One region of the Gordonia insulae genome, then DNA from elsewhere that is predicted to be linked to it. Evidence: predicted binding sites of a transcription regulator. Region 1 holds the regulator's gene; the other holds the start of a gene.

What was found. Region 1 encodes HspR, which represses chaperone genes until heat shock. Its sites were predicted from a motif close to ANNTGAGTNNNNNNNACTCANNT; they were not measured.
Region 2: clpB (ATP-dependent chaperone ClpB) is a predicted target of HspR. The motif match lies at 4,655-4,677, and genes of this name have one in related genera.

Annotation. Positions count from the first base shown of each region.
Region 1 covers NZ_CP033972.1:4,557,925-4,569,834, forward strand. Annotated here, with positions in the region: gene dnaK (molecular chaperone DnaK) at 1-1,559, shown strand, start outside; gene grpE (nucleotide exchange factor GrpE) at 1,556-2,146, shown strand; gene dnaJ (molecular chaperone DnaJ) at 2,266-3,465, shown strand; gene D7316_RS20810 (heat shock protein transcriptional repressor HspR) at 3,468-3,863, shown strand; gene D7316_RS20815 (hypothetical protein) at 3,962-5,065, shown strand; gene D7316_RS20820 (FAD-binding oxidoreductase) at 5,096-6,247, opposite strand; gene D7316_RS20825 (amidohydrolase family protein) at 6,371-7,495, shown strand; gene D7316_RS20830 (amino acid permease) at 7,677-9,182, opposite strand; gene D7316_RS20835 (serine/threonine-protein kinase) at 9,398-10,336, opposite strand; gene D7316_RS20840 (nitroreductase family deazaflavin-dependent oxidoreductase) at 10,407-10,832, opposite strand; gene D7316_RS20845 (FAD-binding oxidoreductase) at 10,873-11,910, shown strand, end outside.
Region 2 covers NZ_CP033972.1:4,722,468-4,734,377, reverse strand. Annotated here, with positions in the region: gene D7316_RS21590 (dihydroxyacetone kinase family protein) at 1-1,029, shown strand, start outside; gene D7316_RS21585 (hypothetical protein) at 1,138-1,353, opposite strand; gene D7316_RS21580 (DinB family protein) at 1,428-1,940, shown strand; gene clpB (ATP-dependent chaperone ClpB) at 2,022-4,574, opposite strand; gene D7316_RS21570 (nitroreductase/quinone reductase family protein) at 4,973-5,395, opposite strand; gene D7316_RS21565 (Imm52 family immunity protein) at 5,489-6,157, opposite strand; gene D7316_RS21560 (Tox-REase-5 domain-containing protein) at 6,169-7,866, opposite strand; gene D7316_RS21555 (DUF1345 domain-containing protein) at 8,107-8,796, opposite strand; gene D7316_RS21550 (cupin domain-containing protein) at 8,801-9,259, opposite strand; gene D7316_RS21545 (UBP-type zinc finger domain-containing protein) at 9,379-9,732, shown strand; gene D7316_RS21540 (NtaA/DmoA family FMN-dependent monooxygenase) at 9,785-11,119, opposite strand; gene D7316_RS21535 (LLM class flavin-dependent oxidoreductase) at 11,140-11,910, opposite strand, start outside.

The DNA of each region.
Region 1 (11,910 bases):
TGAAGCGCGACGCCGAGTCCTACCTGGGTGAGGACGTCAGCGACGCGGTCATCACCGTGCCCGCGTACTTCAACGACTCGCAGCGTCAGGCCACCAAGGAGGCCGGGCAGATCGCGGGTCTCAACGTGCTGCGCATCGTCAACGAGCCGACCGCGGCCGCTCTGGCCTACGGCTTGGACAAGGGTGAGAAGGAACAGACCATCCTGGTGTTCGACCTCGGTGGCGGTACCTTCGACGTCTCGCTCCTCGAGATCGGCGACGGTGTCGTCGAGGTCCGCGCGACCTCCGGTGACAACGTCCTCGGTGGCGACGACTGGGATCAGCGCATCGTCGACTGGCTCGTCGAGAAGTTCAAGAGCCAGAACGGCATCGACCTGACCAAGGACAAGATGGCCCTGCAGCGTCTGCGTGAGGCCGCGGAGAAGGCCAAGATCGAGCTCTCGGCATCGCAGAGCACCTCGATCAACCTGCCCTACATCACCGTCGACGCCGACAAGAACCCGCTGTTCCTCGACGAGCAGCTGTCGCGCAGCGAGTTCCAGAAGATCACCTCGGATCTGCTCGAGCGCACCCGTGCGCCGTTCCAGGCGGTCATCAAGGACGCCGGCATCTCCGTCGGCGACATCGATCACGTGGTGCTGGTCGGCGGCTCGACCCGTATGCCCGCCGTCACCGAGCTGGTCAAGGAACTGACCGGTGGCCAGGAGCCCAACAAGGGCGTCAACCCGGACGAGGTCGTCGCCGTCGGTGCAGCACTGCAGGCCGGTGTGCTCCGCGGTGAGGTCAAGGACGTGCTCCTGCTCGACGTCACCCCGCTGTCGCTCGGCATCGAGACCAAGGGCGGCGTGATGCACAAGCTGATCGAGCGCAACACCACCATCCCGACCAAGCGGTCGGAGACCTACACCACGGCCGAGGACAACCAGCCGTCGGTGCAGATCCAGGTCTATCAGGGTGAGCGTGAGATCGCGTCGCACAACAAGCTGCTCGGTTCGTTCGAACTCGGCGGCATCGCTCCGGCGCCGCAGGGTGTCCCGCAGATCGAGGTGACCTTCGACATCGACGCCAACGGCATCGTGCACGTCACCGCGAAGGACAAGGGCACCGGCAAGGAGAACAGCATCCGCATCCAGGACGGTTCCGGCCTGAGCAAGGACGAGATCGACCGGATGATCAAGGACGCCGAGGCCCACGCCGACGAGGATCGCACCCGCCGCGAGGAAGCCGAGACCCGCAACCAGGCCGAGTCGCTGGTCAACCACACCGAGAAGTTCCTCAAGGACAACGAGGACAAGGTGCCCGGTGACGTCAAGGACAAGGTCAACGCGGCCATCTCCGAGGCGAACGAGGCGCTCAAGGGCACCGACATCGCCGCCATCAAGTCGGCGATCGAGAAGCTCTCGACCGAGTCCCAGGAGATGGGTCAGGCGATCTACGCCGCCTCGGCAGCGGAGTCGCCCAACGGCGACGCACCCGAGGGTGACGCGGCCGGTGGCGACAACGACGTCGTGGACGCGGAGGTCGTCGACGAGCCGACGAACACCGGGGACAACAAGTGACCGCTGGTGGGCCGGACGGCGCACGCCCCGAGGAGCCGGTGACGGTGACCGATCGTCGTCGCATCGATCCCGAAACGGGTGAGGTGCGCGCGGATCCGGCCGCCGGACCCGGCCCGGCAGAAGCCGAACCGGTCGTGGCAGAAGCCGACACGGTCGCCGTCGACCCCGAGGTGGCCGAACTGACCGCCGCGCTTCAGCGCGAGCGGGCCCAGTTCGCCAACTTCAAGCGGCGCGCCGCAGAGGAGAAGCAGGGTTCGGTCAACTACGGAAAGCAACTGCTCATCGACAAGCTGCTGCCCGTCCTCGACGACCTCGACCGTGCCCGCGAGCACGGCGACCTCGAGAGCGGTCCGCTGCGCGGTGTCGCAGACAAACTGGCCGGCGCCCTCACCAGTGAGGGACTCGCCAAGTTCGGCGAGACCGGCGACCCGTTCGACCCGGAACTGCACGAGGCCGTCCAGCACGACGGCGACGGCGAGAACCCGGTGATCGGCGCGGTGTATCGCAGTGGCTACCGCCTCGGCGAGAAGGTGATCCGCACGGCGATGGTCACCGTCACCGACCCGGTCGAAACTGGTGCACAATAAGCGCCAACACACTGTGCCTGCCCGGCGATGCGAACGCCGCGTCGCCGGGCAGCGCACTCTTCACGGCATCGACTACAACTACATCCAGACAACTGAGATATCGAAGGAGGTGACGTCTGGTGGCTCCACAACGGGAGTGGTTGGAACAAGACTTCTACAAGGACCTGGGCGTTGCTTCTGACGCTTCGGCTGAAGAGATCAAGAAGGCCTACCGGAAGCTCGCGCGCGAGCTGCACCCGGATGCGAATCCGGGGGATTCGGCGGCCGAGGAGCGCTTCAAGCGGGTGTCCGAAGCACACAGCGTGCTATCCGATCCCGAGAAGCGCAAAGAATATGACGAGACCCGCGCGATGTTCGCCGGTGGGCGATTCCGCGGCGGGGGCAACGGCTTCCCGGGAGGCTTCCCCGGCGGAGGCGGAACCACGTACTCGACGAGCGGTGGTGCCGACTTCAACATCGGCGACCTGTTCGGCAACGGAGGCGGGGCAACCGCCGACGCGGGCGGATTCGGCGACCTGTTCGAGGGCCTGTTCAATCGTGGCCAACGGACATCGACCGCCGCGCGCCCGAAGCGCGGCAACGATCTCGAGACCGAGACGACGCTGAGCTTCGCCGACGCCGCGCAGGGCACCACGGTGCCCTTGCGGGTGACGAGTCCGTCGCCGTGCACCACCTGTCACGGCAGCGGCGCCAAGCCCGGCACGAGTCCGCGGGTCTGCCCGAACTGCAACGGTTCCGGATTCGTCAGCCGCAACCAGGGTGCGTTCGGTTTCAGCGAGCCCTGCCAGGACTGTCAGGGCACCGGATCGCGGATCGACGACCCCTGCACCGACTGCGACGGCTCCGGAGTGAAGGTCCGTGCCCGCACCATCAACGTCCGCATCCCCGCGGGTGTCGAGGACGGGCAGCGGATTCGGCTTGCCGGCCAGGGCGAGGCCGGTCGTCGGGGCGCACCGTCGGGCGACCTGTACGTCGTGGTCCACGTGACCCCGGACAAGGTGTTCACGCGGAGTGGCAATGACCTCAAAGTGCAACTGCCGGTGAGCATTTCTGAGCTGGTGCTGGGCGCGACGGTGTCCGTCCCGACGCTCGACGGTTCCGTCGGGGTGAAGATCCCGGCGAACACCACCGACGGTCGTACGCTGCGTGTTCGCGGTCGGGGTGTGCCGAAACGGTCCGGCGGCGCCGGTGATCTGTTGGTCACCGTCAAGGTCGCCGTGCCGAAGACGCTGGACGCCGCGGCCGCCGAGGCCATGCGTCAGTACGCCGAGGCCGAGAAGGCCAGCGGCTTCGATCCGCGCGCCGGGTGGGGGCGATGATGATGGCCGGCAAGTACGAGAGCGAGGCGGGCGCGACCTTCATGATCTCGGTCGCCGCCGAGCTCGCCGGCATGCACGCCCAGACCCTGCGCACCTATGACCGCCTGGGTCTGGTCACGCCGCAACGGACCAGTGGCGGCGGTCGCCGCTACTCCTCGCGTGACGTCGAGCTGCTCCGGGAGATCCAGCGCCTGTCCCAAGAGGAAGGTGTCAACCTCGCCGGGATCAAGCGGATCATCGACCTGAGCAACCAGGTCGATGCACTGCAGCAGCGGGTCCGCGAGCTGCAGGCCGAGGTCGAGAGCATGCCACCGCGACGCGGCGGCGAGCTCGTCCCGGTCCCGCGGACCAGTGCGCTCGTGGTGTGGCAACCGCGCCGCAAGCGCAAAGCCGACTGATCCGCACAGCGCAACGCCGCCGCGTCACGGCCTGCATCCACCCGCTACCCTGACTCGGGACAGACGTCGCCGAACCGTCGCCGGAGACAGGACAGGACATGGCCGAGACGAAGACCGCCCGGATCGCGGGAGGCCAGTCGTCGGCCGGTTCGATCCTCGGGATCTCCGTCATCGAAGACCAGATCGCCTCGGTCGTGCGCGGCGCCGACGGTGAGATCATCGCCAGCAATCTCGTCGATCTGCCCGATCCTTCGGCGCAGAGCGCCGAGACCGCGATTCATGAACTCGTCGATTCGGTGCCCTACGAGATCGATCGCATCGGTATTGCGTGCGCGCGGCCGGCCACCCAGAGCTACCTGCAGGCCAATCTCTCGCCGGGCGGCTCGCGGCCCGGCTGGTACGACAAGGTCACCGTCACCGACATGCCCAGCGCTCTCGCCGAGGTCGCGCGCACCGCAGTGACCGGCCACGGGATCATCGCGGTCGTCGATCTGGACCGTTCTGCCATCCCGTCGCCCGGATCATCCGTCGTGACGCTGGACTCGGCGACCGCAGAAGTTCTCGGCACCGCCGAGTTCGCCTACGGTTCGCCGGGTCCGGTCACCGACCCGGCGCACGCGAGTGCGGTCGCCGACGCGGTGATCGCCGCACCCGGCGGGTCGTCGGTGACGTCGGTGGTCTGCACCGGGCCCGGTGCCGAGGTGGGCGGGGCGACGGCAGCGCTCGAATATGCCCTGGCCCGACCGATCGTCGTGCCCGATCAGCCGGCGCTGGCCGCAGCGGTCGGTGCCGCGGTGCTGACACTTCGGCAGCGCTCGACACCGCGAGGGGCGTCGTCCAACCGTCGGTGGTGGATGATCGGCGCCGCCGTCGTCGGTGCGCTGGCACTCGGTGCGATCGCGGCATCCGCAGTGTTCGCCGGGGTCGACGCCGTCGAGAAGCAGGCCGAACCGACCACGACGATCACCCAGCCGGGTCCCACCGAGACCGTCACCCGTACCGCCGAACCGGTCACCGAGACCCGGACCGATCTCGCGACCACCACGGTCACCCGACCCCGGGAGACCGTCACCCGGACCACCACGGCCACCGAGACGGAAACCGAGCCCGCCGGTGAGACGCCGACCGTGACGGTCACCGAGACGGAGACCACCACCGTCACCGGGTATCCGGGCGGCTACCAACCGCCGGCGAGTCCCTAGTCTTCCGAGCAGTCCTACTGAGCGCGGTGGTCAGACCACCGGGTCGTGCTGGATTCGGCTGGCCCGGACCCCGGCGATGACGAGCCGGCGTCGCGTCGTCTCGATCATCTTCGGCGAACCGGCGATCAACACCTGATGGTCATCCCATGTGCCGGACTCGATGACCGCGTCGGCCAGAGTGCCGATGCGGTGTTCGACGCCCAGGGACTCTGGTGTCGCCATGGCGGTGATCCACCACGGATCGGTGGTCTCCTCCGACACCGCGGTCACCGTCAACCACGGATTGGTGGAGGCGATCCGGCGCAGCACCGCGAGGTCGTACAGCTCGCCCGGGTGACGCATGCCGTAGAAGATGTGGGTCGCCGGCGAATCGGCCCGCTTCGACATCTCGATGAGCAGCGCCCGCAGCGGCGCCAATCCGGTGCCGCCGGCGATCATCAGCACCGGTCGGTCCGGCTCGATGTGCAATGTGCCGTGCCCCTGGGCGAAATACCAGACGTCCCCGACGCGGGTCTCGCCCACGATCGCCGAGCTGACCGTCCCACCCTGGACCGCGCGCACATGGAACTCGAGCTCTCCCGCTGGGTTCGGCGGGATGGCGGGGGAGAGATCACGCCACACCTTGGGTCGCTGGGGAACCTGCACCTCGAGGTATTGGCCGGGGGCGAACCGGAGCGGAGAGTCGGTGATCAGCCGCACGACCGCCAGGTCGCGGGTGATCCGGTACTTCTCCACCACCTCCGCCGACCACAGCGCCGGATGCGGTGCGGTCTCCGCCGCCCCACGCATGACACCGGTGGTCAGCATCATCGCCTGAGTGACCGTCTGCGCGGCCTCGTCGTCCCAGTAGTCGCCCATGACCGCGGCGAACTCCGAGATCAACGCCTGGTACATGACGCCGTAGTGCTCGGGCAGTACCCCGTACTTGCGATGGTCCCGTCCGAGCTGGGCGAGGAACTCGATGAGCTCGGCGTGGCCCGATTCGGCCGGGACCACCTCCAACACATGGTCGATCACCCGGAAGAACGCGTCGCGTTGATGGGCCATCACCGCCGGGAACAGCTCGCGCAGGTCGGGATCGATGGAGAACATGCGCGTGTACACGTTGGCGGAGAATCGGTCCGGATCACCATTGATGAGGGTGCGCAGATGTTGCAGTGTGTGCCGTGAATGGCTCGCCACGTCTCGCTCACCTCCCTGCGTCGCATGCCGGATCGCCCCCGACCAGACTAGCGGTGGATCGACGACGAATTACGATCGATCATTCGATATCGGGTTCGCGTCGCGTGTGGCAGTGTCGGTTGTGTGAGCTCGCTCGATGGTGTGATTCCGGGCATTGTCGATGCCCATCTGCACCAGTGGAATCCGCGTAGCACGCCGTGGGCCGCGAACCGCCTGTCGCGGCTCTATCGGTACGTGCCGGCATTCGGCGACCGGGTGTTCCCGATGGTCGTGTCGCAGGCCGACCGCGAGTACGTGCTCACCCCCAGTACGGTGGCGCGGGTCTATGAGCCGGTGCAGTATCTGGCCGACGCGTCTGCGGTGCCCACCATCGCGGGAGTCCGTATCGACACCGTGGTGCACATGGAATCGCATTGGCGCGGCGATGACGCCGCGGGACGGGTGGACACCCCGGCCGGACGGTCGGCCGTCGAGGAGACGAGGTATGTCACCGAGCTGCCGTTCGGGGTCGGTCAATCGCCCCGACTCGGCGCTCTCGTGGCGCATGCCGACCCGCGGGCGGAGAGCTTCGGCGAACTGCTCGACGAACATGCCGCGCTGACCGACCGGCTGCGTGGCGTCCGGTGGATCACCACCCGCCATCCGGACCCGCGTATCCGCAACGGCGCCGACGCCGACGGCATCCTCGCGTCACCGTCGTTCCTGACCGGTTTTGCCGAGGTCGCCGCCCGCAAGCTCGTCTTCGACGCATTCGTCTACTCGCATCAGCTCTACGACGTCGTGATGCTGGCGCGCGAATACCCTGAGACGACCATCGTGGTCGACCACATCGGCGCCCCGGTCGGGGTGTTCGGCCCGGTCGGCTCCCGGACCGGTGCGACCGCAGGCGCCCGGGCCGACATCCTGCGCCTGTGGCGCGAGCGCATGGTCACCCTGGCCGCCTGCCCCAACGTGGTGGTCAAGCTGTCCGGTCTGGCGTTGCCGGTGCTCGGCTACGGGCGCGAGCGGTGGGGCAACATCGGCAGCCGCGCCACCCTCGCGGAGATGGCGGGGCCGCTCGTCGAGCACGTCATCGGACACTTCGGCGCCGATCGGGTGATGTTCGGGTCCAATTTCCCGATCGACAAGCCGAATGCCGCGCTCGACATGATCATCGGCAGCCTGATCGATCTCTTGGCGCCCCGCGGCGACTACGTACTGCGGAAGGCGTTCCGGGAGAACGCGATGCGGGTGTACGGGATCGAGTGAGGTCGTGTGGGTCGTGGTTTCGATACGCGTCGGACTCGCTGCGCTCGTGCGCCGCTACTCAACCATCGGTAATAGCTCCTGCTGGTCGGGTAGTCGGGCGGCGGTGGCGGGTCCGGTGTGTTTTCTGCTGGTCGAGTAGCCGAGCGAGCGTAGCGAGCCCGGCATATCGAGACCACCCGCGTCAGCTCCCGTCACCCTCGGTCTCGTGGCGCGGATGGGGTCCCTCCGGCACGGGTGGTTGCGGTATCACCGGGTACTCGCCGGTGTAGCCCTGACGCTGTGCCGCCATGGTCATCACCTTGCCGCGCACCGCATACCAGCCGCCGACGAGGAGCGGCACCAGCACGACGATGGCGATCAGGTTCCAATAGTTCTCGTAACACATCAGCACGACGACGGCGGCGAGGAACACCAGGGTCGCGTAGCTGGTGTAGGGCGTGCCGGGTAGCCGGAACGTCGGGCGCTGCAGGATTCCCTTCTGCTCCCACCGGTAGAGCTGGATCTGACAGGCCATGATCATCGCCCACGTCGAGATGATGCCCAGCGCCGAGAGATCGAGCGCGATGTTGAAGGCCTCCTCGGGCACGAACAGGTTGAGCACAATGCCCAGCAGCGTCAGTGCACCGGTCAGTGCGATGCCGCCGAACGGCACGCCGTTTCGGTTCATCTTGCCGGTGAACTCGGGGCCACTGCCGTTCAGCGCCATCGACCGCAGGATGCGGCCGGTCGAGTACAGGCCGGCGTTGAGGCTCGACAATGCGGCGGTCAACACCACGAGATTCATGATGCCGCCGGCGGCGGGCACGCCGATCTTGGAGAAGAACGTCACGAAGGGACTCTCGCCGGCCTTGAACTCGGTGTAGGGCAACAGCAGTGCGAGCAGTAGCAGTGATCCGACGTAGAAGACCGCGATGCGGAAGATCACCGAGTTGATCGCGCGCGGCATCACCTTCGGTGGGTCCTCGGTCTCGCCGGCGGCAATGCCGACGAGTTCCACTGCGGCATAGGCGAAGATGACCCCCGACGTCACGATGCACAGTGGGAAGATGCCCATCGGGAACATGCCGCCGTTGTCGGTGATCACCGAGATGCCGGTCGTCTGGCCATCGATCTCGAATCTACCGGCCAGGAACGCGATGCCGACGACGAGGAAGGTGACGAGTGCGGTGACCTTGATGATGGACGCCCAGAACTCCATCTCGCCGAACAGTTTCACCGAGATCACGTTCATGGTGAGCACGAGGCCCAATGCCACCAAGGCGATCAGCCATTGCGGGATGGCCTCGAACATGCCCCAGTAGTGGACGTAGAGCGCGACCGCGGTCACGTCGACGATGGCTGTCGCGGCCCAGTTGAAGAAGTAGAGCCAGCCGGTGACGAATGCGGTCTTCTCCCCGAAGAATTCGCGCGCGTAGGACACGAACGATCCCGACGACGCACGGTGCAGGACCAGTTCGCCGAGGGCGCGCAGGATGAAGAAGACGAAGACGCCGCAGATGGCGTAGACGATGAAGAGGCCGGGACCGGCCTCGCGGAGTCGGCTACCGGCGCCCATGAAGAGTCCGGTGCCGATGGCGCCACCGATCGCGATCATCTGGATCTGCCTCGGCTTGAGGCTCTTGTGATAGCCCTCGTCCTCGTGGGCGAGCGCGGAATTGTCGTATGTGGTTGGCGATTCGGCCGTCATGCTTCCCTCGATGTCGGGTCGTGATGCGGGCAGGAGCTGTACGGATCGCGTGACCCCCGGCGTGATTCATGGCAGAACAAGGTCTGACGCTATTCGCACCCGTGCCGGACGGCATCTCGGGAGATGTTAAGAATTTCCCCATACTGTAACGCACTGACGCAACGGTGAATCCGAAAAGCGTTCGTGCGCAGGGAGTTCGCCGACGATGTCGGAATTTACATTCCAGCGATCCGTTGTCGCCGCCACAGCCGCCGGCGGGGCCGCGGGGCCTCGGGCACCGGCACACCGCGCAACGCGCGCTCCACGATGTCGGTGAATTCCGAACACGTTTCGTATCGATCGGCCGGATTCTTCGCCAAGGCCTTGGTGAACACCGAGTTCAGCGCCGACGGCAGCCACGGTCGCGCGCGTGTCAAGGACGGCACGGGATCGTGGAGATGCGCATAGGTGATGGCGAACGCGGTGGCCCGCGGATACGGGGGATCGCCGGTCAGGAGCTCGAACATGCCGGCGGCGAGCGCGTAGAGGTCGGTGGCCGGCGTGAGTCGTTGCGCCGTCAACAATTCCGGTGCCGCGTAGGCGATCGACCCCTGTACCCGGCCGTTACGGGCCAGCGGGCGGGCATCGTCGAGTAGTTGCGCGATACCGAAATCGGTGAGGACGGCGCGGGTGTGATCCGGCCCCGCCGACACCATGATGTTGGCGGGTTTGACATCTCGGTGCAGGACCTCGCAGGAGTGCGCATAGTCGAGGGCGCCGGCGATCTGTGAGCCGATCGCGGCGACGACGGTGGTATCGGGTTCGGCGGTGCGAGCCGGGATCAACCCGGCCGCCGACATCCCGTCGACGTACTCCATCGCCATCCACAGAACTGTTGCGCCGGAACGATTCTGGTAACCGAGGTCAGCTGGGTCGATCTCGCCACGCGCGTATGTCCCGACGATATGTGGGTGGTGCAGCATAGAGGCGATGGTGAACTCGCGGGCGAAACGCTCGCGCACCCGCTCCTGGTCACTCGACCTGGTGTGCAGGACCTTGAGCGCGACGGGGTCGGGTCCGTCGTCGTGATGGACCCGATAGACCTCGGCGCTGCTCCCACTGCCGAGGTACTGGTCGATGGTGTAACCGGCCACCACGTCGCCCGCCCCGAACACATCGTCAGGGTAGTCGGGTCGGGAACGTCGGGCGCGCTCACCGGTGAAGGCCACGGCGGGCTACACCCGCCTACCCGCCGACCGGAGTGAGCCGGAAGATCGGGAACTGTCGGCCCTCCGAGGTCTCCGTGTACTTCCGGAAACCGTCGGACTTGTCGAGGAACCGCTGCCACCCGTCGTCCCACTCCGCCGGCGACAACTCGCGCACCGAGGCCTTCATCTCGGTGATGCCGCCGTCGGCGGGGACCTCGATGGTGACCTGCGGCAGCGCCCGGATGTTGTGGACCCACGCCGGGGCCTTGGGGGAACCGCCCGCCGAGCCGATGACGAGCCAGGAGTCGCCGTCGGGCAGTGCCAGCAGCGGGTTGATCCGCGGCTGGCCCGACTTCACGCCCACGGTGTGCACGAGAATGAGGTTGTCACCGAAGCCCGCGGTCGTCACGTGGCCGGCGTTGGCGCGGAATTCCTCGATGATCTGCCCGTTGAAGTCGCTCACCCCGTTCATTGTGCCGGGCGATGCTGCTTAAGGTTGAGACATGACTCATGTGACCGGGACCACCGACACCACGGATGCCCTCGCCGCGGCGCTGCCGGACGGGATGGTCGTCACCGATCCCGACATCTTGGCCGCCTACCGCCAGGATCGTGCGCAGGATCCGGATGCGGGTACGCCGCTCGCATTGATCCGTCCGACGACAACCGAGCAAGTGCAGACCGTTGTGCGATGGTGCAACGAGACCGGCACCCCGATCATCACCCGAGGCGCCGGGACGAGTCTCTCGGGCGGCTCCACCGCGGTCGACGGTGCCGTCATGCTCTCGACGGAGAAGATGCGCGAACTGACCATCGACACGGCGACCCGGACCGCGGTGTCGCAGCCCGGTCTGTTCAATTCGGAGGTGAAGGCGGCCGCCGCGGCGAACGGACTCTGGTACCCGCCGGACCCGTCGTCGTTCGAGATCTGCTCGATCGGCGGCAACGTCGCCACCAACGCGGGCGGCCTCTGCTGCGTGAAGTACGGCGTGACCACCGACTACGTGCTCGGGTTGCAGGTGGTGCTCGCCGATGGGCGCGCGGTCCGCCTCGGCGGGAAGCAGCTGAAGGATTCAGCGGGACTCCCGCTGACCAAGCTGTTCGTCGGCAGCGAGGGACTGCTCGGCATCATCACCGAGGTCACGTTGCGGCTGCTACCCCCGCAGGCGCCGGCGTCGACGGTGGTGGGCACCTTCGCCTCGGTCCACGAGGCGAGTGAGGCGGTTCTCGCGATCACCTCGCAGATTCGTCCGGCAATGCTCGAGTTCATGGATGCGGTGTCGATCAACGCGGTTGAGGACATGCTGCGAATGGGTCTCGACCGGGATGCCGGGGCGTTGCTCGTCGCACAGTCGGACGCACCCGGGCCGGCCGGTGCCGCCGAGGTCGAGATCATCTCGCAGGCGTTCGAGGCGCACGGTGCGAGCGAGGTCTTCGCCACCGACGATCCGCAGGAGGGCGAGGCGTTCACCGCGGCCCGCCGCGCCGCGATACCGGCCGTGGAGAAGATCGGATCGCTGCTCCTCGAGGACGTCGGTGTG
Region 2 (11,910 bases), 160 kb from region 1:
GATCTCGAGGCCGACGAGATGGAGTTCGGCGTGGGCATCCACGGTGAGGCCGGGCAGGACCGCACCGCCCGCGTGGGTGCTTCGGAGCTGGTGGAACGGATGCTCGACCGCATCGTGGACTCCCTCTCCGTGACCGCGGGTGAGCGGGTGCTGTGCCTGGTCAACGGGCTGGGCGCCGCGCATCCGCTGGAACTGTCACTCGTGTTCGGCGAGGTCGTGTCTCACCTGGACGCGCGCGGAATCGTCGTCGACCGTTCGATGGTCGGCACCTTTGTCACCGCCCTGGACATGGCCGGCTTCTCGATCACCCTCGTCCGACTCGACGACGAGACACTCGAACTGTTCGACGCCGAGACCACCGCACCGGCGTGGCCCGCCCACATCGGGCAAGGTCCGGCGCAGGTCGCCGACGTCACCTTCGCCGAACCCGACGACGCCGCCGACGACGGACCGGAATCACCGTGGCTGTCGGCGTTCATCCGGCGCGTACGCGACGCGATCGACGATCTGACCGCACTCGATCAGCAGGCCGGCGACGGCGACTTCGGTGCCAACATGAAGGCCGCCCTCGGTCACTTCGACCTCCCGGTCCGTGGCTCCGACGCCGACGTCCTCCGCGCCATCAGCACCTCGTTCCTGGTGCGGGCAGGCGGCACGTCGGGCGCGGTGTTCGGGGTCCTGTTCCGTCAGCTCGCGACGGCGTTCTCCACCTTCGACGACGTCGCCGGCGCGCTCCGCGACGGAACGGCCGCGGCGTTGGCCGAGATCCAGGATCTCGGCGGCGCCGAGGTCGGCGACAACACGATGGTGGACGCGTTGGCGCCCGCGTCCGACGCCCTCACCGAGGGCAAGTCACTGCCGGAGGTCGCCGACGATGCGGAAGCGGGAGCCGAATCCACCTGCCACACAACGGCATCCAAGGGTCGCGCGAGCTATGTCGGCGAGAATGCGCGCGGCGTCGTCGACCCAGGCGCCCTCGTCACCGGATGGCTGTATCGGGCAGCGGCGGAGCAGTCGCCAGTCGAGTAGCGGCCCACTCACCGATGGTCGAGTAGCCACCGAGCGCAGCGAGGCGGCCCACTTACCGATGGTCGAGTAGCCACCGAGCGCAGCGAGGCGGCGTATCGAGACCACCCCTCACTGCCCGTCCGCGGTCCCCTCGCTCCCGCCGACGGCGTGGTCCCCCTCGTTCGGGTCGTTGGCGTCCGCTGCGGCCTCGTAGACGTTCTTCTGCTCTGCGATCCGGTCGGTCTCGCCGATCTGGTCCTGCGGCTGACGCTCCCACACCGAGCGATTCTCCTCGCGATCGCTCGGCAGGTCGGGATCGGTCTCGGCATCTGGTTTGTCGGCCATGCCTCCACTATGCCGGTCCACGCGCGGTTCGGGTCGACTTCGCGTTGTCGGCGCCGGATGCCACCATCGTCCCCATGACGACCACCTCCCGACCCGTACCGCCGATGAACGACGACGAACGAGCCACGATGGCGGGCTGGCTGGACTTCTACCGCGCCACACTCGCACAGAAATGCGACGGCCTCGACGACACCGCGTTGCGCGCAGCCGCCGTGGCACCGTCGGAACTCACGCTGCTCGGGCTGATCCAGCACATGGCCGAGGTCGAGCGCAATTGGTTTCGCCGCGTCCTGATCGGCGAGGACATCGGACCGATCCGAGTCGACGAGAACGCCTCCGAGGGACATGACGGCGGCTTCACCCTCACCGACGACTCGTCGTACCGCGCCGCCGTCGACGCCTGGGAGGCGGAGGTCGCGCGGGCGCGCGAGAACTGCGCATCCCGAGAACTGCACGACATAAGCAAGTTTCGTGGCGGCGAGGTGTCCCTACGATGGATCTACCTGCACATGATCGCCGAATACGCCCGGCACTGTGGCCACGCGGATCTGATCCGCGAACGCATCGACGGCGTGACCGGCGTGTGACGACAACAATCGTCCCCGAGGGGTGGCGCCAAGGGGAACACCCCTCGGACCGCCCTCTCGGGGACGATTATGGTCACTGGATCAGCCGAGTACCAACGACTCTCCGTCGGCCCCGACGTTCACCGGCACGACGTCGCCGTCGTGGATGTCGCCGGACAGCAACGCCCTTGCCAGCTGGTCGCCGATGGCCTGCTGCACCAACCGGCGCAGCGGGCGGGCACCGTAGAGCGCGTCGAACCCACGCTCGGCCAGCCACTCCTTGGCCTTCGGCGTCACCTGCAGTTCCAGTCGACGCTGCGCCAGGCGCTTGCCCAGCTGCGCGAGCTGGATGTCCACGATGGACACGAGCTCCTCGGGGCTCAGCGCGTCGAAGATCACCACGTCGTCGAGTCGGTTGATGAACTCGGGCTTGAACGCTGCGCGGACCGCCGCCATCACCTGGTCCTTGTCGCCACCCGAACCGAGGTTCGACGTGAGGATGAGGATGGTGTTGCGGAAGTCGACCGTGCGTCCCTGACCGTCGGTCAAACGCCCTTCGTCGAGCACCTGCAGCAACACGTCGAACACATCCGGGTGCGCCTTCTCGACCTCGTCGAACAGGACCACCGTGTAGGGACGTCGACGTACCGCCTCGGTCAGCTGTCCGCCGGACTCATAGCCGACGTAGCCCGGAGGGGCACCGACCAGTCGTGCGACGCTGTGCTTCTCGCCGTACTCGCTCATGTCGATGCGGACCATCGCGCGCTCGTCGTCGAACAGGAACTCCGCCAACGCCTTCGCGAGCTCGGTCTTACCGACACCGGTCGGTCCGAGGAACAGGAACGAACCCAGCGGCCGATTCGGGTCGGCGACACCAGCACGGGCACGACGGACCGCGTCGGAGACCGCCTGCACCGCATCCTTCTGGCCGATGACCCGTTGTCCGAGTTCATCTTCCATGCGCAGCAGCTTGGCGGTCTCACCTTCCAGCATGCGGCCCGCGGGGATGCCGGTCCACGCCGACACGACCTGCGCGACGTCGTCCGGTCCGACCTCCTCTTGGAGCATCACGTCCTGATCGGGATCGGCGCCGGTCTTCTCCAGTGCCGCGGCCAACTCCTTCTCCAGCGCGGGGATCTTCCCGTACCGCAGCTCGGCGGCGCGTCCGAGATCACTCTCGCGCTCGGCCCGATCCGCCTCTCCACGAAGCCTTTCCAGCTCTTCCTTGACGTCGCGGACTGCGTCGATGGCCGTCTTCTCCGACTGCCAGCGGGCCGAGAGCTCGTTGAGCTTCTCCTTCTGGTCGGCCAGTTCGCCACGCAGCTTCTCCAGCCGCTCCTTCGACGCCGCGTCGGTCTCCTTCTCCAAGGCGACCTCCTCGACCTCGAGTCGACGCACGATGCGCTCGACCTCGTCGATCTCGACGGGGCGCGAGTCGATCTCCATGCGCAGCCGCGACGCGGCCTCGTCGACCAGGTCGATGGCCTTGTCCGGCAGGAAGCGCGAGGTGATGTAGCGATCCGACAGCGTGGCCGCCAACACCAGCGCAGAGTCGGTGATGCGCACGCCGTGGTGCACCTCGTAGCGGTCCTTGAGTCCACGCAGGATGCCGATGGTGTCCTCCACCGACGGCTCACCGACGTAGACCTGTTGGAAGCGCCGCTCGAGGGCAGCATCCTTCTCGATGTACTGGCGATACTCCTCGAGCGTCGTCGCACCGACCAGCCGCAGTTCGCCACGGGCGAGCATCGGCTTGATCATGTTGCCCGCGTCCATCGCGGAGTCGCCCGTCGCGCCTGCGCCGACGATGGTGTGCAGCTCGTCGATGAAGGTGATGACCTGCCCGGCCGATCCCTTGATCTCGTCGAGGACGGCCTTGAGCCGCTCCTCGAACTCGCCGCGGTACTTGGCACCGGCCACCATCGACCCCAGATCCAGGGAGATGACGGTCTTGCCGCGCAACGATTCCGGCACGTCGCCGGCGATGATGCGCTGGGCCAGACCTTCGACGATCGCCGTCTTGCCGACGCCGGGCTCGCCGATGAGCACCGGATTGTTCTTGGTGCGGCGGCTCAGCACCTGCACCACGCGACGGATCTCGGTGTCGCGGCCGATGACCGGGTCGAGCTTGCCCTCGCGGGCGGCCGCGGTCAGATCGGTCGAGTACTTCTCGAGCGCCTGGTAGGTCTGCTCGGGATCGGGCGTCGTCACGCGCGCGTTGCCGCGCACGGAGACGAAGGCCTCGCGCAGCGCCTGCGGGGTCGCACCCACATTGGCGAGGAGCTTGGCCGTGTCGGAGTCGCCCGTCGCCAGGCCGACGAGGATGTGCTCGGTCGACACGTACTCGTCGTCGAGTTCACCGGCCAGCTGCTGAGCTGCGGTGATCGCCGCGATCGACTCGCGGGAGAGTTGTGGCTGCGCGCTCGCGCTGGCCACCGTCGGCGCACGGTCCACCAATCCCTGGGCCTGGGCGCGAACAGTCGACGGGTCCACCCCGACCGCCTTGAGCAGCGGTGCGGCGATGCCGTCGGACTGATCGAGCAGGGCCACCAGGATGTGAGCCGGGCGCACGTCGGAGTTGCCGGCAGCGGCCGCCGCCTGCACGGCAGCACTCAACGCTGCCTGTGTCTTGGTGGTCGGATTGAAGCTGTCCACTCGCGTGTACCTTTCTCTCTGTAACGCTCTTTAGTCCATAAGGCTCAAGTATGAGCCCACGGTGAGTTCAGCGCATCCAGGGTTGAGCGTATTCCACTCAAGTCTGAGATAGGGAGTGATGTACATCACAATAGCGCCAGGCCTGGACACTCCTCCGACGACAACCGTGCCCGCCGACCGTCTGACGGTCGGCGGGCACAAAACACAGAAGTGTTTGCGATGCGTCAGATGATGCTGACGACGAGATTCCAGATGGCGACACCCAGGTTGTAGATTGCGATGATCATCGTCGGTCCCTTCGATCGGATTCAGGTCCGCCGGCCTCGTGGCCGAACACCGATTGGACGCGACGACTCCGCGAGAATGTTCCCGGGCGCCGAGCAGGACCTACGAGAGTCTCACGCCCGCTGCAGAGCGAGCACCGGAATGGTGCGGATTCCGGCCGTCTTCGTCTCGTACTCGGCGAATCCCGGGTAGCGACTGGCCTGCTCACCGTAGATGCGGTCGCGATCCTCACCCGTCACCTCGGTGACCGTGACGTCGTACTCGTCGTCGCCGAGTTCCACCCGAGCGCTGCCCGCGTCGGTCAGGTTGTAGTACCAGGCCGGGTGAGTGGGCGCCCCGGCCTTCGACGCGAAGATGTACATCGAGTCGCCGTTGGCGGGCAGGTACATCAGTGGTGTGACGTTCTGCTTGCCGGACTTGCGCCCCGTGTGATGCAGCAACACCATGGGCGCGCCCTCGAACGGCCCGCCGACTTTGCCGTTGTTCTGGCGGAACTCGTTGATGATCTGCGTGTTCCAGTCGTCCGAATCAGCCATGCTCGATCCTCCTGTTTGCCCGACCCCAGTGCACGTGCACCGCCATTGTTCCTGAACTGCCGGCGAAGGGGAGCCCGGTCGGGCAAGACCTGACTACCCGTACCCGAGCGCCATGCGTACTTTCGCGGCCTGATCGAGCCCGGGCTCGGTGACGGTGCCGGCCAAGGTCACGTACCGGCCGCCCTCGGGCCGGGCCGTCACCGCCACCGAGTCGGCGAGCGCGGCGTCATCCACCGGAACCCGGCGGGAAAGGTATGTCTTCCAGCCCAGGATGATCTGCTTGGGTGCGAGTCCGATGTCCTTCTGCGCCAGATGGAATTGGTACGTCCCGGCCTTGAGCCAGTCGGGGTCCCACGCGGACACCATCGCGTCCATGTGATCGGTGATCCACTCCCGTGCCTGCTCCGAATCCGCTCCCGGCATGTCGATGTCGACGAGGAGTCGGTTGGCGGAATGCTCACTGCCGGCACGCACACGTACCTGCACCGGAAACTCTTCCGGTCCGGCTTGGCGGTTGATCCGGAGCTCGCGCTCGTCGCCACGGCGGCTGGTCGATTCGATCGCGCTCGCCAGCGAAGCCACGTCGGTGATGTCGACAGGGACCGCATCCATGAAGTGGCTGCCTTTTCGCTCGACGAAGCGCACCCACCCACCCGCGGGCTGGTTCGGCATTTCCGTGAGCATTCGCCGGCTCGCGGCGACGATCTCGGCTTCCGACTGTGCCCGCGGACCCCAGCCGCCGATGACATCGATCTTTGCCACGATCATCCACCCTACTTCTTCGGCGGTTCTATCCGAACCGTGATGCGGTCGCCGTAGTCGCTCCGGTCGATCTCGGCCTGGACATCCCTCAACTGGCGCTCATCGGCGACAACCCATTCCACCTCGGCGTCATGCTCTTCGGCTGCCTGATACTGCCGTTTGAGCTGATCAGGCATCTGCCGCGCCTCCTTCGACCAGGGCTGCAGGTTTCCGTCCTTGTCGTACACGACGTCGGGGCGGTGATACTTGACCTCGGTCCACTTCTCCTTCTCGGTGTCGGTCGGAGGCGTGACGTCGTCGACACTCACCTTTCCGGATGGGGCGTCCTTGGAGGGGATTTCATACGTCGTTCCCGGTGGGCGACCGGTCACCTGCTCCTGGTAGTCCTTGGTCTCCTGTGACCACCCGTTTGTCGACTCGGGCACCCAGCGGCCGCTACCGCCATCGGTGTCATCCTGCGGCGCAGGCGGAGTCGTGGCCGAGGGGGCCGGTGCAGAAGGCTGCGGCGCCGGTGGCGCGGGGGTGGTGGCCGGCGGCGGGGTCTGCTCGGTGCTCGGCGGTGCGGGCTCGGCCGGCGCAGTGCCGGGGGCCGGCGTTTCCGGCGCCGGAGACTCCTCGGCCGGGGGGTTCTCGGGGGCCGACGGGGACTCGTCATCATCGCCGAAGAACTGCTCGAGCACCCACGCGCCGCCCTCGATGAGGTCGCCGATGCCGTGGAGGATCCCGTACCACTCACGCCATCCTTGCGGCTGCGCAGGAGGATTCGGTGGAGCGTGGGCCTCCGGTTGCCCTTCCTTGGGGTCGGGCCTGCCGGTGATGTTCGGTGTCTTGGGCGACGGCTCGTTCGGGTCCGCCTGCTTCATCGGCGGCGACAGGATCGCGGCGGGCGGATTCTGGTCGCGCCGCTCCGGCGCCCGAGGTGTCTGGGTCTGAGGTGCCTCCGGCGCCTGGGGTGCCTGGGGTGCCTGCGGAGTCGCAGACGGGGGTGCCGGCGTGCCGGGGGTGGTGGCGCGCGGCGTCGACTCACGGGTCGGAAGCGGCGGCCGCTCGGGCCGTGTCGGCTCGCCGCCCTTCTTCCGATCCGTACCCGCCCGGTCGGAACGACGATCGTCGCGCTTGTCCTTCTTGTTGTCCCCGGGTTCGCGGCTGTCTCGACTGCGGCCCCGTTCCCGCTGGTCGCTGCCCTTGGGGTCGTGGGTCTTGGGAGCCACCTTGTTCGGAGCGCGATTCTGCTGCGGTCCGGTCGGCCGGTCGGACTTGTCGCGGCTGCGCTTGCTGTCTCGGTCCGACGGGTCCTTGTGCGTGGTCTGCGGCGCCTTGGTGTTCGGCGAGTACTTGTGGGGCCCGCGGTCGGGTTTCGGGATCGAGGACCTCGGCCTCGTCGGCTTGGCCGGGCTCGACTGCGAGCCGCCCGGAGATCCGGCGCCCGGTGCACTCGGCGATCCCGGTGAACTCGGCGCGCTGTGACGCGGTGCCGGCTGCGGGGCCCGCGGCTGGATCTTCCGCGCATCGCCACCCCGATCGGGTGCCGACGTCGACGGTTTGTTCTTGCCGCTCTTGGCATCTCCCGAGTTCGACGAGTGCCCCGCACCCGGCCCGCTCGGAGACGCGGCGATCGCCTGGCCCGCCGGCAGCAGCCCGATCAGCATCACCGCCATGGCAAGGACCAACGAGCGAATCACCACCGCCATCGATCTCGAATCCCGCATCGTCAACTCACCTTCGTGTGTGGATCAGGTTCGCTGCGACCGTAGGCCCGTGGAGCAGTCACCTGGCGAGTCCGGAGGTGAAAAGTGCTCTACGCGAACGACACCGACAAAGAAAGGTATGCCAGGCGGGAACATTCCCGCGCTTGGGCGCCATCCAACAGGTACGGGTGGATCATGGCTCGGATCGCCGCGCTGTAAGCAGGACTTCACCTCGGCGTCGCATACCTTCCACGACGACCGTCAGTTGGTCAGCGCCGACACCACGGCCGCGATGATCACGGTGTTGAAGACGAATGCGATCACCGCGTTGGCGGTCACGGTCCGACGCATCTCGCGCGACGTCACCGTGACGTCGGTGGTGCCGAAGGTGGTCATCACCGCGACCGAGAAGTACACATAGTCGGCCCACTCAGGATCGTCGGCGCCCGGGAAGTCGAGCCCCTTCGAACCCTCGTCGATCAGATCGTCCGCGTGGAAGGTCACCGCATAGGACACGACCACACACAGCCAGGCCACCACGATCAACGCGACGGCCACCGTGACTCGCGGCGTCTCCGCGAGCGTGGCACCCCCGCGGCCGGGCAGCCAGATCATGGCGACCGCGAGCGCGGCCACTGCGATGAATATCGACACGCCCGGTCCCGGCGCGGTGCCGAGGATGTAGCGCTGCAGCACCGTCCCCCGGTTCTCCCGCCACGCCCAGTCGTGAATCACCGAAGGATCGGCCCGAGAGAACGCGGCGATCGTGATCGCCAGGTAGGCGATCAGGTAGACGAGCAGGACGAAGACGGCTCCGTCGACCGGCGACATCTCCGTCGGCGTCGCACCGAGCAGGAACAGACCGCCGACCCCGACGCACGCGAGAATCAGACTCACCCCGGCACGCCGGGGTTCCGAGAGCCAACCAGCAGACGTTGCCTTCTCCGACACGGAATTACGGTGTGTCGCACCCCGGCGCCGGTGCGTCCTCGAACAGCGGGTCCCCCAGCGGGATCAGATACAGCACATACAGGACCACCGGCTCTGTGCCGAGGTTCCGGCCGACATGGGTGTTGGCCTGGCCGTGCGGTTCGCGGATGATGTCGCCGGTGCGGTAGATCACCGGCTTGCAATCGGATCCGGGATGGGTCAAGGTGCCGGCTCCGACGAGCCCCACGAGGTCGCCATCGTGGTAGTGCCACCCGGTGGTGCCGCCGGGTGCGATCGTGATCTGCCGGACGGCGACGTGAAGCCCCTTTGGCACAAACGGCAGCAGTCCAGCCGGGATGTCACCCTCGGCGAGGGTGGTGGCCGAGATCCCCGACGGCGGCGTCGCTGCCGCGGTGGCGGGGACGAGGCCGGCGCCGACGGTGAGCGCGACGATTCCGACGATCGTGCCGATGAGCTTCTTCATCTCTGGACAGTAGCGCCGACCACGCCCGACGGGAGGTGGATTCATCACATGGTGACCCGCGCGTACGGATACTCTGACTGTCACCGCCGCCGCATGAGGTCGACAGCAAGGGGCACACGATGACCACCGAGAACGAGCACATCAACCCCGACGTCCCGCCGAGCGGACCGGGGTGCGTCGAGTGCACCGATACCGGTTCCTGGTGGGTTCATCTCCGCCGCTGCGCCGAGTGCGGCCACATCGGTTGCTGCGACGACTCGTTGAACAAGCACGCACGACGCCACGTCACCGAGTCCGGACACACCGTGATCCAGAGCTACGAGCCCGGCGAGGACTGGTTCTGGGATTTCACCACCGACAAGGGTTTCCTCGGACCGACATTGGCGGCTCCCACCGAACATCCGGACACACAAAGCGTTCCGGGGCCGGCCGAGCGGCTGCCGGAGGACTGGCGCAGCCGTCTCGGTTTGTAGGGAAGGTCTGGCCGCGTGGGGTGATCCTGCCGCGTGATCGACGACCGACCGGTCAGGCGGGCTCCTCGTCAGCTGCCACATCCCCCACCGACCGCAAGCCGAAGCGCGCACGCAGTGTCCGCGCCGCGTACTCACGCTGGAACAACCCACGTTCCTGCAGGATCGGTACCACCAGTGTTGCGAAGTTCTCCAGGTCGACGGCGGTCTCGGCCGGCATGATGGTGAATCCATCGGACGTGCCTGCCGCAAACCAGGATTCGAGGTCGTCGGCAACCTGTTCGGCGGACCCGACGAGCAGCCGATGACCGGATCCGCCTGCCCCGCGGATCACGAGTTCCCTTGGCGTACGCGGCGCTTCGGCGATCAGTGCCCGGGTGGAGACGCTGAACCCGGTAGAGAACGCGCCGGCCGGGATCGTCTCCGGCAGGTCGGCGACCGAGATCGGATCGTCGGGACCGAACGAGTCCTCGGCCAGTCCCAGATTGGCCAGCAGTTGTGCCGTCAGTCGCTCGATCGGCAAGGTCGCATACAGTGCTTCCGCACGGCTGAGGGCCTCCGCCTCGGTCGCCGCGACCACCACCACAACGCCGAGCGAGACCTTCACGTCATCGGGATGACGTCCGGCGGCCGCGGCCCGCTGCCGGATGTCGGTGCGGAAGGCAACCGCTTTCGCCTTGGTCTGCGCGACGGTGAACACGACATCGGCGAAGTCCCCGGCGAGTGTGAGACCACCCTCCGATCCGCCTGCCTGGACCAGGACGGGACGCCCCTGGGGTCCCGGCGCCACGGGTAGCGGACCGGCGACCGAGAAGAACTCGCCGTCGTGATCGATCGAGCGGATCTTCGTCACGTCGGCATACCGGCCGGACGCCTTGTCGGCGATCAGCCATCCCGGGTCCCAGCTGTCCCACAGCCGGGTGACCACGTCGAGGAATTCCCATGCCCGCCGGTACCGCGTCTCCTTGTCGGGATGTTCTGGCAAGCCGAAGTTGGCGGCCGCGGCCGGCGTGCCCGTGGTCACGATGTTCACGGCCGCGCGACCTTTCGTCACGTGGTCGAGCGCCTGAAACCGCCGGGCGAGGTTGTACGGCGAGTTGTACGTCGTCGAACTGGTGATCACCACTCCCAGATCGCTCGTCGTCGCGGCGACGTGTCCGAGCAGGATCAGTGGGTCGATCCCGGTACCAGGCGCCTCACCGATCTCGCCGCGCAGCGCGGGACCGTCACCGAGGAACACCGCATCGATCTTGGCGTCCTCGGCGATCCGCGCCAACCGGGTGAAATAGTCGATGTCCAGGTACGCCAACGGGTCCGCGTGCGGCAGCCGCCAGGCGTGGCGGAAATGCCCGGGCGTCATCAGCGACAGGTTGAGGTGGAATCCGGTCATCGCGTCAACTCACAATCTGATCAGGAACCAAGGGGTGTGTTCGCGGGCCGCCAGCCCAGCAGCGGTGCCAACTCGCGGGCGCCGGCCTCGAGCAGGCGGAGGTGCTCGTCATGATCGGGTACGCCTGGCACGAAGCTGATCAGCAGATCGGTGACGTCGCGCAACGCCGGATCGTCCGAGAGCTGGTCGGCGAGGTCGGCGCTCGGCCCGATCAGTGCCCGGTCGGCGGCCAAGTAGTCCTCGACCGTATCGGTCTGCCTCGGGTCGCCATGTGTGCTCCAGCTCTGCCAGCGCCGGACACCGGGAGTCACCAGGCGGATCGCCTCGGCGCGGTCGGCATGTGGATACACCGCGCGCGACACCTGTACTCGCGGTGCTTGCTCCGAGTGATTCCAGGCCGCCCGATAGGCGGCGATCGATGATGCCTGCCGCGCCTGCGAATCGCCGACGGTACCGCCCTGCCACGCGGTGGCGCGCGACAGCTGCAGTCCGTCACCCGCCCCAGCCGCCCGTTCGGCCGCAGCCCGGCTGTGGGCGGGATCGCTGGTGATCGCCTGCCACAGTCGGCCCCGCAGTTCGTCGCCGGGCGGATGCAGCACCTCGCCCACTCTGTTCAGCGGCGTGCCCTCGAGCACCGCGTGCAGCCGGTCGACGGAAGCGTCGAAGAGCCGATGGCGGTCGGCGAGATCCTTTCCGAACGCGGCCCACGCACTCGGAAAGGGACCGGACCCGACGCCCAGTTCCAGTCGGCCACCGCTGATCACGTCCAGCGTCGCAGCATCCTCCGCCAC